Regions from separate parts of the Streptococcus halitosis genome, predicted to be linked through region 2. Evidence: predicted binding sites of a transcription regulator. Region 2 holds the regulator's gene; the other holds the start of a gene.
What was found. Region 2 encodes Rex, which represses fermentation and respiration genes when NADH is low (regulators of the CRP and FNR family bind a similar motif). Its sites were predicted from a motif close to TTGTGAANTANTTCACAA; they were not measured.
Positions count from the first base shown of each region.

Region 1: adhE (bifunctional acetaldehyde-CoA/alcohol dehydrogenase) is a predicted target of Rex. The motif match lies at 3,314-3,331, and genes of this name have one in related genera.

Region 1 is NZ_QEMY02000005.1:11,145-19,797, forward strand. Features, by position in the region: gene DB729_RS08680 (helix-turn-helix domain-containing protein) at 1-504, opposite strand, end outside; gene adhE (bifunctional acetaldehyde-CoA/alcohol dehydrogenase) at 629-3,280, opposite strand; gene DB729_RS08690 (MORN repeat-containing protein) at 3,578-3,988, opposite strand; gene DB729_RS08695 (low molecular weight protein-tyrosine-phosphatase) at 3,975-4,418, opposite strand; gene yajC (preprotein translocase subunit YajC) at 4,466-4,786, opposite strand; gene tkt (transketolase) at 4,904-6,880, opposite strand; gene DB729_RS08710 (hypothetical protein) at 6,998-7,621, opposite strand; gene jag (RNA-binding cell elongation regulator Jag/EloR) at 7,677-8,653, opposite strand, start outside.
Region 2 is NZ_QEMY02000001.1:1,081,041-1,089,693, reverse strand. Features, by position in the region: gene DB729_RS05405 (NAD kinase) at 1-662, opposite strand, end outside; gene yjbM (GTP diphosphokinase) at 646-1,317, opposite strand; gene DB729_RS05395 (CYTH domain-containing protein) at 1,446-2,015, shown strand; gene DB729_RS05390 (ribose-phosphate diphosphokinase) at 2,127-3,086, shown strand; gene DB729_RS05385 (cysteine desulfurase family protein) at 3,096-4,211, shown strand; gene DB729_RS05380 (DUF1831 domain-containing protein) at 4,216-4,563, shown strand; gene DB729_RS05375 (DUF4649 family protein) at 4,570-4,785, shown strand; gene DB729_RS05370 (redox-sensing transcriptional repressor Rex) at 4,868-5,509, shown strand; gene DB729_RS05365 (gamma-glutamyl-gamma-aminobutyrate hydrolase family protein) at 5,525-6,214, shown strand; gene DB729_RS05360 (hypothetical protein) at 6,238-6,720, shown strand; gene radC (RadC family protein) at 6,735-7,415, opposite strand; gene pcrA (DNA helicase PcrA) at 7,458-8,653, opposite strand, start outside.

The DNA.
Region 1 (8,653 bases), on a different contig from region 2:
ATACAGTCTCAATTTCAACAATTCCTCAGCCCTGTATACATCTCTGGATAGTAAGTCTTGAAGACTGTCCTCAATCACACTACTTCCGTATAAGGAATTACTAGTCGCCCTCACCTCATCTATAGCTTGAAGACAATCCACTATCACTTTCTCATCACGTGGCAAATCATCATAAAAACATTCAAAAATCTCATCAAAATATTTTTCCTTTCGTTCCTGCAACTCTTTGTCTCCATAGTCAGGATGATGAAGAAGAAAGTATTTTAATTCTTGGTAACGTTTGGGCAATTCCTTGTAGTCTGGCATCAAGACATACGATGGAATACCTAGCCTATCCGCAATATATTCCAGTGTTTTTATCGTAGGACGAAACTCTCCCTTTTCAATGCGCACCAACTGACGAACGGACAACTCTGACTCATCCCCACAAAAAACTGGACGACTAAGACCCTTCTCCTCTCTAAGGAGTCTTACCTTTTCCCCTAAATCATTCACTTCTCTCATTTACCTCTCGAATCTTTTCAAAAACTTTGATATTCAAATAACTATATGCGCTTATTATAACATTTTTCAAGAAAATGTACAAAAAAAGAGACAGGATAACTCCTGCCTCTAGGCTGATAAACAATTATTTGCGACGTCCTGGTCGTTCTGCATAACCATAGTAAGCATCTGCCATGATTTCTTCCATGTCAGCTACCATTGGCAAGCGTGGGTTTGCAGGTGAACATTGGTCTTCGTAAGCAAGTAAGGCAATTTCATGCAAGCTGTCTTTCCAAGCTTTTTCATCAATTCCAAAGCCTTTGAAGTTCATTGTGATTCCAACTGCTTCACCAAGATCGTAAACTGCTTTGGCATAAGCTTCAACCGCTTCTTCTGGTGTTGAGCAAGGAAGACCTAGCATACGAGCGATATCTTGGAATTTTTCATCAGCTTTCCAGTAATTGTACTTAGGCCATGTTGTAGTTTTAGATGGACGAGTTCCATTATAACGGATAACATAAGGAAGTAAAATAGCATTTGTACGTCCGTGAATGGTGTGGTGAACAGCACCAATCTTATGCGCCATTGAGTGACTCATTCCAAGGAAGGCATTTGCAAAGGCCATACCAGCCATTGTAGAGGCATTATGCATCTTTTCACGGGCTTCTGGGTCAGCTGTTTTTACAGATTTTTCCAAGTATTTGAAGACTAACTTGATGGTTTGAAGAGCAATACCATCTGTATAGTCATTGGCAAAGTTAGAAGTATAAGCTTCAGTTGCGTGTGTCAAGACATCCATACCTGTGTCAGCAGCAATAAATGCTGGAACAGATTCTACCAAAGCAGGGTCAACAATTGCAATGGTTGGTGTCAAAGCGTAGTCAGTGATTGGGTATTTCCGGTTGTTTGCCTTGTCAGAGATAACTGCAAACGGTGTTACTTCTGAACCTGTACCAGATGTTGTTGGAATACCGATATATTGTGCTTTCTTACCAAGTGATGGGAATTTGAAGGCACGTTTGCGGATATCCATGAATTTTTGAACGAGGTCACCGAAGTCAACGTCTGGCTGTTCATAGAACATCCACATACCTTTAGCTGCATCCATTGGTGAACCACCACCAAGGGCAATGATAGTGTCTGGTTCAAACGAACGCATTACTTCAACACCACGACGAACTGTTGTGATATCTGGATCTGGTTCAACATCTGAGAAGACTTGAATCGTGACTTTGTTTTTACGAAGATTCAATTGGTCAATCACACGTTGTACAAAACCGAGTTTTTCAATTGATTTATCGGTAACAATCATGACACGTTCGATACCTTCGCAAGTTTGAAGGTATTGGATAGAATTGCGTTCGAAGTAGATTTTTGAAGGAACTTTAAACCATTGCATATTATTTCTACGTTTTCCTACTTTCTTGATGTTAAGAAGGTTGATAGCGGATACGTTATCACCAACTGAGTTGTGTCCATATGAACCACATCCAAGTGTTAATGATGGAATGAAGGCGTTGTATACATCACCGATACCACCAAAGGTAGATGGAGAGTTCCAGATAATACGCATTGCCTTTATTTCCGTACCGAAACGTTTTGCAAGAGCTTCGTCTTTTGTATGGATAGCAGCTGAGTGTCCTAGACCATTAAATTCAACCATTTGACGAGCTTTTTTAAGTCCATCTTCAGTATCTTCAGCTTTCAAAACTGCAATAACAGGTGATAATTTTTCACGAGTCAATGGTTCTTTAATTCCAACTTCTGCACATTCAGCAGCCAAGATATTTGTACCTTCTGGTACTTTGAATCCTGCTTGCTCAGCAATCCATGTAGCTGGTTTACCAACAATATTTGGGTTCAATTTTGCACCAGCGCAGTTCTTGCTGTTAGCTTTTGCACCAAAACAGAATTCTTCCAAAAGCGCTTTTTCTTTCTTGTTTACAAAGTAAGTGTGATATGATTTGAATTCTTCTACAAATTCGTCATACACTTCTTTATCAATGATAACCGCTTGTTCTGATGCACAGACCATCCCATTATCAAATGATTTAGACATAACGATGTCATGAGCAGCTTGACGAAGGTCAGCAGATTTTTCTACATAGGCAGGAACGTTTCCGGCACCTACCCCAAGAGCTGGTTTTCCACATGAGTATGCAGCTTTAACCATGGCATTCCCACCAGTTGCGAGGATAGTCGCAACACCTTCGTGGTTCATAAGCGCTCCAGTTGCTTCCATAGATGGCTCTGTAATCCATTGCACACAGTTTTCAGGTGCACCGGCTGCGATGGCTGCATCACGAACGATTTGTGCAGCATGAGCAGAAGATTCTTGAGCTGATGGGTGGAAGGCGAAAACGATTGGGTTACGTGTCTTCAAGGCAATCAATGATTTGAAAATCGCTGTTGAAGTTGGGTTTGTTGTTGGAGTGATACCACAAATAACTCCGACTGGCTCCGCAATCTTCGTCAAACCTGTAATTGGATCATCTTCGATAACTCCAGCTGTTTTAACTCCACGCATATTGTTCACTACGTGTTCACAGGCAAATAGATTTTTTGTCGCCTTATCTTCAAATACGCCACGACCAGTTTCTTCAACTGCATGTTGTGCAAGGATACCGTGCGCGTCAAGTGCTGCAACAGACGCTTTTGCTACGATGTAGTCAACCTGCTCTTGGTTCAACTTGCGCATTTCATCAAGCGCAACCAAGGCTTTTTTCACGAGACCGTCGACATGCTTTTCAGCAGCAAGTTGTTTTTCCTCTGGTGTTATTGTTTTTTTATCAGCCATATTATCCTCCATAGCCTTTAAGGATGTTATCCTTTGTTAATTTTTTCACAAGTTTATTATAACTCTTTTTTTATGCTTTGTAAACAGTTTCATAAGTATTTCACAAAGAATTTTTCTAAGTTTGTGATTTTTTCTCAATATAGCTATGCAATAGAGTTTTGCTTGGATGATTGTGAAATTATGGAGAAAATTTTTTTATTTCACAAAGTTTTTCTAGTTGATAGATAGTTATCGAGTCCAAACAAAGAAAGCGCTTTCTTGATGGTTTTAAAAAATAGCCTCCTCATCTGGAGACTACTATTTTTGTTGGAAAACGCCTTGTTTAAAGGTCCCTTCATAAACAACTTCTTGCTCTGTTGTCAACTTTCCTTGGCCTTCAGCCTGGCCATTTACAAAATCACCTTCGTATTTCCAGCCATCTTTTGATTGGAAAGTCCCTTTTCCATTAAAGGCTCCATTATTGAAATCACCTGTATATTGGTCCCCATTTTCAAAGGTCAAGGTCCCCTGACCATTCATTTTCCCTCGTACCAAGGTGCCATCATAAACAAGGGTACCGCCATCAAGTGTCAGGGCACCCTTTTTAGGTGTATTTAGTAGAAATACTGAAAGGGAACAGAGTGCAATTACGACTACTGCAATGAACTCTAGCCTAGGGCGAGTTAGGTAAACTCTATACTTTTCATAGATTTGTTTAAGCTTTTCCATTGTCACTCTCATTTTCTAATCGATCTAGCCAGCTTCGACATCCACTTGTGATGCGAGCATAGGTTTCCTCAAAATCTCCTGTATACCAAGGATCTGGAACACTTTCAGATGCAAAAGGGTAGATCTTATGTTGCAATTCCTGAGGACACATTTGACGCAGATCTGAAACGTTTGAAGCATCCATACCGATAATGTAATCAAACGATTCAAAATCTTCTCTACAAATCTGGAGTGATGTTTTGTCTTTGTCATAAGGAATCTGATACTGCCGGAAAATCCCCTGCGTTCCCTTATGAATCGGATTACCATGTTCCCATGATGACGTTGCACGGCTCTCGACTTGGTAATCGCTCGTCATGGATTTCATCACAAACTCTGCCATGGGGCTACGGCAGATGTTTCCTAAGCACACAAATACTATTTTTCTCATCCCTTTTCCTCTTACTTCATAGAAAAACGGGAGTGACAGGTCCCGTTTTATTCTTCGATTGCTCCGCTTTCATCAACAACTGTTCCTTCTGGTGTCACAGCTTCTTTGAGTGGCAACACTGTCTTGATAGCAGCCAATTCAAAAGTCAAATAAACGCCATCTACATCAAGTACGATTGTTCTCTTCTCAGTATCTACTTCATCCACTGTTCCGTAAAGGCCGCCAATTGTAATAACTTCATAGCCTTTTTGAAGTTTATTTAAGCTTTCCATACGCTTTTGAGCTTGTTTCTTTTGAGAACGTTGCATAAAGAACATCAAGGCCATCATACCTACAAGCATGATTAAAAAAGTAATATTTGGATTCATTGTTTTCTCCTTTGTATTTTACATAGGACTACTATATCAAATTTCAGCTACTTTTACAAGATTGTGCCTTGTTTTTATGGTTATAAAAAATCAGAGTTTTCACTCTGATTTTTGTGATTATTTCAAGTTTTGAACGACTTTGACTAGATTTTCAACTGTAAATCCGTACTCTGCCAATACTTTTGGTGCTGGAGCAGATGCTCCGAAGGTATCAATACCGAGAACTGCACCATCTAGACCAACATATTTGTACCAGTTTTGAGTTGCACCCATTTCGACTGCAACACGACGGCGAACTGCATTTGGAAGGATTTCTTCCTTGTATGCTGCATCTTGTTTATCAAAGACATCTGTAGATGGCATGCTGACTACACGGACTTTTTCGCCTTGACTAGCTAATTCTTTGGCAGCTGCGACAGCTAGATTGACCTCTGAACCTGTCGCAATCAAGATTGTATCAAAGTCTGCTGCATTTTCATAGACAACATAGGCACCTTTCGCAACCTTGTCGAAGTCTGTTCCTTCTTCGACAGTCAAGTTTTGGCGTGTCAAGACAAGGGCAGTTGGTGTTTTCTCGCTTGTCACTGCAAGGTACCAAGCCGCTTGAGTTTCACGCGCATCTGCTGGGCGGAAAACATTCAGATTTGGCATAGCACGGAGACCTGCTAGGTGTTCAACTGGTTCGTGAGTTGGACCATCTTCACCAACTGCGATTGAATCGTGAGTAAAGACATAAGTCACAGGAAGTCCTTGCAAGGCTGACAAGCGAACAGCTGCTTTCACATAGTCAGAAAAGACGAAGAAAGTACCACCGTATACACGAAGTCCACCATGAAGGGCCATCCCGTTCAAGATTGTTCCCATTGCAAATTCACGAACACCAAACTGAATGTTACGGTTCAAGCGATTAGCATCGTCTTGAAGGCCATCCGTTTTGATGTAAGTCATGTTTGAGTGAGCGAGGTCAGCTGATCCACCTAGGAAAGTTGGCAACTTGGCAGCGACAACGTTCAAAGCATCTTGACTTGAATTACGAGTTGCTTGAGAGAAGCCATTTTCTAAGGCTGGGAAGTCTGCTGGAGTCACCTCAACTGGATCACGGCCGTCGATAATAGCTTCTACTTCTGCAGCCAGTTCTGGATGAGCCTCTTTATAATCAGCAACTAATTTAGTCCAAGCTTGATAAGCTGATGCGCCACGGTCTGCAACATTTTCCTTGAAATCAGCATAAACTTCAGCTGGGATTTCAAATGGTTCATAGTCCCAACCGAGGGCTTGACGAGTTGCTGCAGTTTCGTCTGCACCAAGAGGAGCACCGTGTACAGCATTGGTTCCTTGTTTGTTTGGAGAGCCATATCCAATCACAGTCTTCACTTCAATCAAAGATGGTTTGCCTGAAGCTTTGGCTGTTTCGATAGCAACATGGATTGCTTCCAAGTCTGTTCCATCTTCAACCAAGGCTGTATGCCAACCGTAGGCATTGTAACGGTCACGAACACTTTCTGTAAAGGAATCCTTTGTTTCACCATCCAAGTTGATGTCGTTTGAATCATAAAGGACAACCAACTTGTCTAGTTTTTGCAAACCTGCGTATGAAGCCGCCTCACTTGAGACACCTTCCATCAAATCTCCATCTCCACAGATAACGTAAGTATAGTGATCAAAGATATTGTAGCCTTCGCGATTGTATTTTGCTGCTAGGAAACGTTCTGCTTGGGCAAAACCAGTAGCAGTAGAAATCCCTTGTCCTAGAGGACCAGTTGTAGCGTCAACTCCTGCAGTATGCCCAAATTCTGGGTGACCAGGTGTTTTGGAACCCCATTGGCGGAAGCTCTTGATTTCATCCATGCTGACATCTTCAAAACCAGAAAGGTGAAGAAGGGCATAGAGAAGCATAGATCCGTGTCCTGCTGAAAGAATAAAGCGGTCGCGGTTAATCCAGTTTGGTTGGGCTGGATTGATACGAAGTTGTTTTGTAAAGAGGCTATAAGCCATTGGAGCAGCCCCCATAACCACCCCTGGGTGACCTGAGTTTGCTTTGTTGATGGCGTCAATACCTAGAAAACGAATTGCATTAACAGATAGATTTGACATAGAATTTCCTTTCTCTTTGAGGTGATTAATGAATCACACATCCTATTTTACTATTATATGAAAAAATGTATAGAATAGCAATAAAACAATTTGCGTTCATCTAACACATTTGATTTTCTATTTCCTCGTCACTTCATAGTACGGAAGCAAGCGAGTATAAACGTCTTCTAGCTTCTCCAATATCCCTTCTACTGACTGATTTTCAATAAGGGAAACATCTGACTTGACCAAAACTTTACGGACTTCCTGACTTCTCACCTTCTCGCATAAAGTACGACGGTTCTCCTCAGTAGCCTCCATCTTATGACTTTCCCCATTTGAGTAGACTAGATAATAAATTCCTTCTACCACTGGAATTTCTAAAACCTTGGCTTGCTTGCCTAAGGTCTGTTCGTCTTTCTTACGCTCGATGAAACTGACCTCTAAAGAAATCCCATAATCAGCAGGTGTTCCATACAAACGAAGAGCCATCATAGGTTCTGTCACTTGTCCGTCTCTCTGTAGATAGGCCCAGAAATGCGGCCGCAAGCGTTGTGCTTGGTTCATCCACTGACTAGTCTGTTGCAGTTGCCATTCTGGATGACTTGCTTGAAAGGTTTTGACCAATTCTGTGAAAGCCTTTCGGGCCTCTTGACCTTTTCTTCGCAAGGTCAACATCTTTTCTCTTTCATCACCAGCTTTATCAGGATTACAGTACTGGACCCCTGCAAATGATAGGTATTCTCTAACTGCTTTCAGCATATCTGAATCTTTCCTTTCCTAGCAAAAAATCAGGATGACCCTGATTTTACTTTGCTTATTCTGCATCTACGACAACATAGCGATTTGGCTCATCACCCTCAGAGTAACTCGTCACGCCATCCATGCGTGAAATAATGCGATGGATAATCTTGCGTTCGCTATTTGACATTGGATCTGTTTGTTGGCTACGCCCTTCTTCTAAAACGCGAGTCGCCAATTTTTGAGCGTAGGTTTGCAAGACTTCTGCACGGTGTTCAACGTAATCATTGACATTGATTGTGATGTAGAAGGTTCTTGAATAGCGATTATAAAGGTAATTTTGCGCTAACAGTTGAAGAGCCTTCAAGACTTTTCCATGATAGCCGATAATACGGCCTGGTTCGTTGGTGTCAATTTGAAGATTGATGGTACGACGATTGTAGTCGCTTGAAATCGTACCTTCAACATCCATATCATCCACAATGGTTTGAACGTAGCTCGCTACTTCTGTTGCCACTTGTTCGATATCATAACTTGGCTCTACTTTTAAGCCCAAATCTTCCAACGATTGGCTCGCTACTTCTTGCGTTTCAGCTTCTTGTTCTGGGGCAGACTTAACTTCCTCAGCAACATCTTCTGCTTGCAGTTCATTTAAAATTGAAATATGACCTGTTTCTTCCAAAATCGTGCTGGCATGTTTTTCATTTTTCAAGATTTCAGCCTTGACCTCTTCAGAAACACCTTGACCTTCTTCTTCAATCTTCTTGATGGCTTCCACTACATGCCCCAAATCAACTGTTGCTTCGCTGACGCTCTTTACTGGTTCATTCTTTTCATTGACTTCTTTTGGAACCCCTTTAATAGCCTGCTGATTGGCTTTGATCACTGTCGTTTCACTAATCGCTTCGATATCAACTTGAGCTGGCTTCTTACCAAACAAGCCTAAGAACCCTTTTTTCTCTTTCGAAACAACCTTGATGTGGGCCTTCATTCTTGGAATGTCTAATTCTTTCAATCCTTTTTGGATTGCCTCTTCAACCGTTGAACCTGTAA
Region 2 (8,653 bases):
TGGTAATCATTGCGTGTTGGAAAGAGTTCAATCTTATCTTTTTTGGGAATAATGATTGATGATCCCAAAGTGCGATAGACTCGGTTGTTAAGGCTGGCTATCTCCGTCAACTGCAAGGCTTCAATGGTAGGATGCAAGACAGCTCCACCCAAGGACTTGTTGTAGGCAGTACTTCCCGTCGGTGTCGAAACTGTTAGCCCGTCTCCACGAAAACGTTCAAAGGGAACACCATTGATTACAATATCCGCAACCATGGTGCGATCTGACCGACGGATGCTAGCTTCATTTAAGGCTCGGAAGGTTTTTACATCTCCATTTTCAAGTGTCACTTTGACATTCAAGACTGGGTAAGAAACCTTAGCTCCAGAATCCAGTTGGAGATTGGTAACTAGCTGGTCCAACTCAAAGTCACGATAATCCGTGTAAAATCCCAAATGACCTGTATGAACACCTACAAATCGAACCTTGTCTAACTGATTCTCATACTTGTGAAAAGCAGACAAAAGCATCCCGTCGCCACCAATCGAAATGACAATGTCGGGATTGGTATCGTTCAGTATAAAATGTTGTTTCTTTAGTTTTTCCCTCAGCTCATGCAAAACCTTCTGACTCTGAGGTTTTCTATTTGCTATGAGGTCAACTCGTTTACCTGTATTCTTCATCTGTATCGTCACTATTTCCTACACCATCGTTTAGTTTTCTGCTCAATGGATCAAAGAGAGCCTGCGCTTCCTGGATGTCGTCACGAATCTTGCCCATTTCTTCATCCAGTTGATAGGCTATTTTCGCCGTGATTTCCAGTCTTTTCCTGATTTCTTCTGGAAAATCGCCCTGATATTTATAATTGAGCGAGTGTTCAATCGTAGCCCAGAAATTCATGGCTAAAGTCCGTATTTGAATTTCAGCCAAAATCGTCTTAGCCCCGTTGATCGTATCAACCGTGTACTCGACAACCACGTGATAAGAGCGATAACCTGAAGCCTTACGATGAGTGATATAGTCTCGTTCCTGAATGATTCTCATATCTTGGCGTTTACGTAGAATCTCAACTACTTCTTTAACGTCGTCAACAAACTGAACCATGACACGTAAACCTGCAATATCTTGCAGATCATGTTCCAGACTTGCATAAGTAATTCCTCGACGAGCCATCTTTTCTTTGATACTTTCAATCGGTTTGACACGACCCGTTACAAATTCAATCGGAGAATGCTTGTTTTGCTTACGATACTGTTTGCGAATTCCCCGAAGTTTAATCTTCAACTCACCTACAGCCTGAATGTAAGGATCTAAAAATTCTTCCCATTCTATGGTCATACTTTCTCCCTTGTAATGTTTGATTGCTCTGTCGAAAATCTTTGATTTTTTCAATACATTCGTATACAATAAATACATTGTCCATTATACCATAAATCGCTTTCAAAGATATAGAAAAGGTTGAAAAAATGAAACATTTAGAAATAGAATTGAAAACACTTCTGAAAAAAGAGGAATATGATCATCTAAAAAAACAGTTTTCCCATATCCAACCCGTCCTTCAGAAAAACTACTACATTGACACACCAGATTTCCAATTGCGTGAAAAGAAGGTTGCCATGCGCATTCGCACATTTGCAGATTGGGCGGAATTGACCTTGAAAGTGCCTCAAACTGTAGGAAATATGGAATACAACCAGAAATTGACTCTTTCAGAAGCTGAATCATACCTAGAGAAACAAAAACTACCTCAAGGGCTCGTTCTAGAGAAGCTTGCTAAGATTGGCATCGAAAGCCATGAATGGCTTGTTCTAGGCTGTCTTTCAACTCTACGTTATGAAACGAAAACTGAAATTGGCTTAATGGCCTTAGACGAAAGTCAATACTTTGACCAGACGGACTATGAACTCGAGCTTGAAGTCACAGACCATGAAAAAGGGAAAGCCGATATTAAGAGATTTTTAGATGAGAATCATATAGTTTATAAGAAAGCTCCATCAAAATTAATTCGTTTTATTAAAAGCATGAAAAAAAGCTGAAATAATCTCCTTTTTTTGGTAGAATAGAAAAGATAAAAATAAAAGAATCTTGCTTTGAAAAACAGAACTTTCTCAAAGGAGATTCACAAAGTTTACAGAGGACGGTCTATAATGTCAGATAGAAACAACATGAAACTTTTCACCCTAAACTCTAACCCAGAAATCGCTCAAAAGATTGCTGATACAGTTGGTGTACCTCTCGGAAAATTATCCTCTCGTCAATTTTCTGATGGTGAAATCCAGGTCAATATTGAAGAAAGTGTCCGTGGTTACGATGTTTACATCATCCAGTCAACCAGCTACCCCGTTAGCAACCACTTGATGGAATTATTAATAATGGTTGATGCTTGTGTTCGTGCAAGTGCTCATAGTATCAACGTTGTCCTTCCTTACTTTGGTTATGCTCGTCAGGATCGTATCGCTTCTTCTCGCGAACCCCTCACTGCAAAACTAGTTGCCAATATGCTTGTCAAAGCTGGTGTAAGCCGTGTTCTAACGCTTGACCTCCACGCTGTTCAGGTCCAAGGTTTCTTTGACATTCCTGTTGATAATCTTTATACTGTTCCTCTATTTGCTAAGCACTACTGTGATAAAGGACTCCTTGGCTCCGATGTTGTTGTTGTCAGTCCAAAGAACTCTGGTGTTAAACGTGCACGTAGTTTGGCTGAATACCTTGATGCTCCTATCGCTATCATTGACTACGCCCAAGACGATTCTAATCGTAACGAAGGCTATATCATTGGGGATGTCGAAGGCAAGAAGGCTATCTTAATTGACGATATTCTAAATACTGGTCGTACTTTCTCTGAAGCTGCCAAAATCGTTGAACGTGAAGGTGCAACTGAGATTTATGCAGTATCTAGTCACGGTTTATTTGTTGAAGGTGCAGCCGACCTTCTAGATGCTACAAACATCAAAGAAATCCTTGTGACAGACTCAGTAGCAACCAAAGAAAGAACTCCAGAAAATGTATGTTACATTACTGCTAGCGAGTTAATCGGAGATGCTATCGTCCGCATCCATGAAAGAAAACCCGTCAGCCCACTCTTTGCTTATAACAAAAAGAAATAAGGTGATTCTTTGATTTATTTGGACAATGCTGCAACGACTCCTATGTCAGCAGTAGCTATTTCTGAAATGACCAAGGTCATGCAAGAAACTCATGGTAATCCTTCTAGTATTCATGGCCATGGTCGGCAGGCTGGCAAACTCTTGCGAGAGGCTCGTCAGGACTTAGCCCACTTACTAGGAACCAAACCTCAACATATCTTTTTTACGTCTGGCGGTACAGAAAGTAACAATACAGCCATTATCGGCTATTGTCTCCGTCATCAAAATCAGGGAAAACATATCATCACGACAGCTATTGAACACCATTCTGTACTTGAGACTATCGATTATCTGGTGCAACATTTTGGTTTTGAAGCAACTATCATCCAACCAGTAAATCAAGAAATAACTGCCCAACAGATTCAAGAAGTTTTACGTGGCGATACCGTTCTCGTTTCCACCATGTACGCTAATAATGAAACAGGTAGCCTCTTACCTATCGCTGAGATTGGACGTATTTTAAAAGATCATCCTGCTGCATATCATGTAGATGCTGTTCAAGCTATCGGGAAAATTCCCATCCATCCAGAGGAATTAGGAATTGATTTCCTCAGTGCTTCTGCCCACAAATTCCATGGACCAAAAGGAGTTGGCTTTCTTTATGCTTCTTCCGCGGACTTTGATTCCTACCTTCACGGTGGAGACCAAGAACAAAAGAAACGTGCTGGAACAGAAAACCTCGCTGCCATTGTAGGTATGGTCGCTGCTCTCAAAGAGGATTTAGAGCAACAAGATGAACATTACCAAAAACTAGAGGGATTAAAATCTGCTTTTCTAGATGAGATTGCAGATCTAGAATACTATCTCAACGAAAGCCAACACCAGCTTCCTTATGTTGTCAACATTGGCTTTCCTGGTCAAAAAAATGATTTGCTCTTGCTACGGTTAGACCTTGAAGGAATTTCAATTTCTACTGGTTCAGCTTGTACCGCTGGTGTTGTACAAACCAGTCATGTACTTGAGGCATTTTATGGACCAGATTCGCATCGTTTAACAGAATCTGTCCGTATCAGTCTCTCTCCTCTTAACACCGAAGAAGAACTGAAACAACTCGCACAAACCTTAAAAAATATTATTGGAGATTAATCTAATGGCATTCGAAAAAACCATTAAACTACAAAACTGCCGCTACGACTACACACTTAGCCCAACTGTCAAAAAGTTCACACTGAAAGATAATACTTTCTTTGAAACAAAAGTTGGAAACTACGAACTGACTCGTCTTCTTGAGAAAGTACCGAACAGCGGTGAAGGATTCAAGCTAAAGATCATCATCAACAAAGACCTTACAGGTGCTAAACTCAACATCACTGACAAGTCAGGCCTTCGTTTGGTGAATATCTTTAAATCAGAAGATCACCATATTCACCAAGAAAAATTCTACTTTCTCATGGACAGCCTTGTAGAACGCGGAATCTTCACAAAAGAAGAAAGATAATTGGCTATGTATCAACTTACCTATCAAGATAGTTATCAAGTAGAGCGTACCCTTGAATTTGAAAATTACGAAGAGCTTATGTTATCTCTATCAGGTTGTGTAACTCTTCCAGATACATTCCTAGTCACTTCATTAACCTTTGATGATAAAGTTATCTATCAAGGATTGGTCGGAGATCTCTACCGTTTTCTATCACAAGCTCATTTTTCAGATAAAAACTAAGAAATTTCTTAGTTTTTTCTTGTTTTTGTTGATTTTTTCACAATGTTTCTATAAAATAGAAGAATAGAAAGGTTGTGATTTTGTGAAAGATAAACAGTCTGCTATTCCAAAAGCAACAGCAAAAAGACTCTCTCTTTACTATCGAATTTTCAAGAGATTTCATGCAGAAAAAATCGAACGTGCCAACTCCAAGCAAATTGCAGAGGCTATCGGTATCGATTCTGCGACCGTTCGTCGGGATTTTTCCTATTTTGGCGAGCTAGGTCGTCGTGGTTTTGGTTACGATGTCAAAAAATTGATGAATTTTTTTGCTGATCTCCTAAATGATAACTCCATCACCAATGTTATGTTGGTTGGGATTGGTAATATGGGGCATGCCCTTCTCCACTACCGCTTCCACGAGCGTAACAAGATGAAAATTATCATGGCCTTTGACCTAGATGACCATCCAGAAGTTGGGAGCCAGACACCTGATGGAATTCCAATCTATGGTATCTCACAGATTAAAGAAAAAATCAAAGAAGCAGATGTCAAAACTGCTATCCTAACAGTTCCAAGTGTTAAATCACAAGAAGTTGCCAATCTTTTGGTTGATGCAGGTATAAAAGGTATTCTCAGTTTTTCCCCTGTTCACCTTCACCTCCCAAAAGATGTGGTCGTTCAGTATGTCGATTTGACAAGCGAACTCCAAACCCTCCTCTATTTTATGCGTAAAGAGGATTAGAAAGCGAAAGCATGTATGAAAAAACCAGTTATTGGGATTACAGGAAATGAAAAAGCTCATCCAGATGATGACATCATGATGAGCTACGCAGCAAAGGGCTTTATTGAAGGAGTCAAGGACGCTGGCGGAATTCCAATCATCCTACCGATTGGTGATCAAGAAATGGCTGCCTATTACATCAGTATCATTGATAAGCTCATCCTAACGGGTGGGCAAAATGTTGATCCAAAATACTATGGTGAACCAAAGGCTATTGATAGTGATGACTACCACCTTCAAAGAGATATTTTTGAACTAGCACTTATCAAAGAAGCGATTAAGCAAAAGAAACCAATTTTCTCTGTTTGTCGGGGTACTCAACTTTTCAATGTCGCCATGGGAGGCACGCTACACCAAGATATCGAGGATCATTGGCAGGACTGTTCAGCCGAATACACGACCCAACGCCTCGTAACGGAACCTGATACCATTCTCCGAGAAATCTATGGAGAAATCTCTCACATCAACTCCTTCCACCACCAGAGCATTAAAGATCTAGCCTCAAATCTTAAGGTTGTAGCACATGATCCTAAAGATGGAATCATTGAGGCTGTGACAACTACGGACGGCTTCCCTTATCTTGGTGTTCAATGGCATCCTGAATTTCTCTTTGAAAACCGCCCCAAAGATAAAACGCTGTTTGACTATGTTGTTAACGAACTCTAGGACTTATAAATAGGTTATTAATCATGAATGAAATTAAAATACCTTCTACTCATGAGATTTTGAGAGATATAGAAGCTAATGTTTTCATATCTTATAAGGAAAAGGAAGCTAATCTTTTCTTATCAAACAATGAAAAAGAAATAAGGGTTTGCTTTCATCTTTCTAATCTCTATAGACTTTTAACAGCGGAAAGTTACCAATCTTTTTCTAAGAATAAAGAGAATTTCGATAAACTATCTCAAAAAGAAAAACAGCTGAAAGAAATGTCTAAAAAGGCAAAACTATTTTGTAAAAAGGCAGATGCTAAACTAAAAAGTAAATTTCATTCACGTCTTTACTTTTACAGAGATATTCTCATTCATAAAAAAAGATATTATAAAATCGAAGATTTCAATGAGATTGTCGACTTTATCGTTCAAGAAGATTTACTTGTACCCACGATAAAACCTCTTCCTGTTATCAATATGGCAGAAGTAGATTCCTATGTTTTAAAAGTAATTGAGTAAGATCATGTACAATCTTAAATCAAATCCGTCTTTTCACGGTAACTAAAGTAATCAGAGTGAGAGACAATCAGATGATCCAGAAACACCAGTCCCATCAGTTCACAGGCTTCCTTGACTAACTTGGTTACATGATCATCATTTCGGCTAGGTGCTACTGCGCCTGATGGATGATTGTGGACTAAAATAACAGAAGTCGCCATATGCTTAATAGCATAGTGAAGGATTTCCCTCGGTTCAGCAATACTACGTGTCGCAGATCCGATAAAGATGGTTTGCTGATGAATGATTTGATTTTGAGTATTGAGATAGAGCGCCACTAGGTGCTCTTGTTTTTTATCACCAAGTTCCTGTTGCATTTTTTTAGCTAGCTTTTGACTACTGAGAATACTTTCCATCTCAAGGGTTTCATGTTTATGAATACGATGTCCCAGTTCAATCACCGCCTGTAGTTCAATGGCTTTAATGCGTCCAATACCAGACAGACTCTGCAATTCCTGCAGGGTCATTTTTTTCAAATCAGTTAGACTGGTCAAACTATTCAAGACTTTTTGGGCAATTTCAAAGACATTAGCCTGACGCGTTCCCGTTCTTAGCAAAATAGCTAACAACTCTTGATTGCTCAGAGCCTCTACTCCTTCTTTAACTAGTCTTTCTCTAGGCAAGAGTGAATCTTCTTGGAATGAAATACTGTACATAAAAATCCTCCTCACTTTATTATTCGTGAGGAGGATGAAAAATTAGATTTTTTTCTCAATTGGGGCAACGCTGGCTAGGAGTTTTTTCAGACCGACTTCTGGGAAATTGATTTTCAACTCCTGAGTATCACCGCTACCAGAGACTTCCAGAACAGTTCCCTCTCCCCACTTCTTGTGGAGAGCAATATCCCCAATAGACCAACTTGTACCGCTGGTTTCATTTTTATTTCCAGCTGCAAATTGTCCAAATGGGAGACCACTTGACTGGATAGAGCTTGGGGCAGCACTGCGTTTACGGTCTTGAAGTGCCTGAGCCAAACTCATTCCTTGACCGAAGGCAACGCCACCACTGCTATATGAAGCCTTGAAACTGGTATTAGCTGGTCGAGCCAAACCTTGATACTCAAGCAAGTCCGAACTGATTTCATTGATGAAACGTGTTGGACGGTTATAGCTTGTACGACCGAAAAGCAAGCGTGAGTTGGCATTGGTCAGATAGAGGATTTTCTCAGCGCGCGTGATACCGACATAGGCTAAACGGCGTTCTTCTTCCAGTTCATCAGGTTCCTCAGCCGCTCGACTAAGCGGAAAGACATTTTCCTCCATCCCAATGATAAAGACGACTGGAAACTCAAGCCCCTTAGCAGCATGCAAGGTCATCAAGGTTACTTCAGATGTCTCCTGACTACCAGAGTCTGTGTCTGTAATCAAGGCCAAGTCATTCAAGAAACGACTGAGCTTATCCAAGCCAGTTTCCTCTTCTTGACTATCGGGATTGTCGTCAAAATTCTTAGTAACTGATAGGAACTCTTCGATGTTTTCAACCCGAGCCTTACTTTCCAAGGTTGCTTGGGCATTAAGATTATCGACGTAACCTGTTTTTTCTAGGACGGCCTCAACCAACTCTGTAATGCTTAATTGGTCCAGTTGCTCTCGCAAATCCAAAATCATATTGGCAAAGTCCCAAATTGACTGGGCTGCTTTTCCTTTGATGCCAGACAACATGATGTTTGCAGAAGCATCTAGCATGGACATGTCCTGCATATTCGCAAAATCACGGATTTTCTCAACCGTTCCTGGCCCAATTCCACGTTTTGGTTCGTTGATAATCCGCTCAAAACTGATATTGTCACTCAGATTAGCAATGAGGTTGAGGTAGGCGATAATGTCACGAATTTCCTTACGGCTGTAGAACTTGGTTCCACCAACCATAGTGTAAGGAATATTGGACTTGAGCA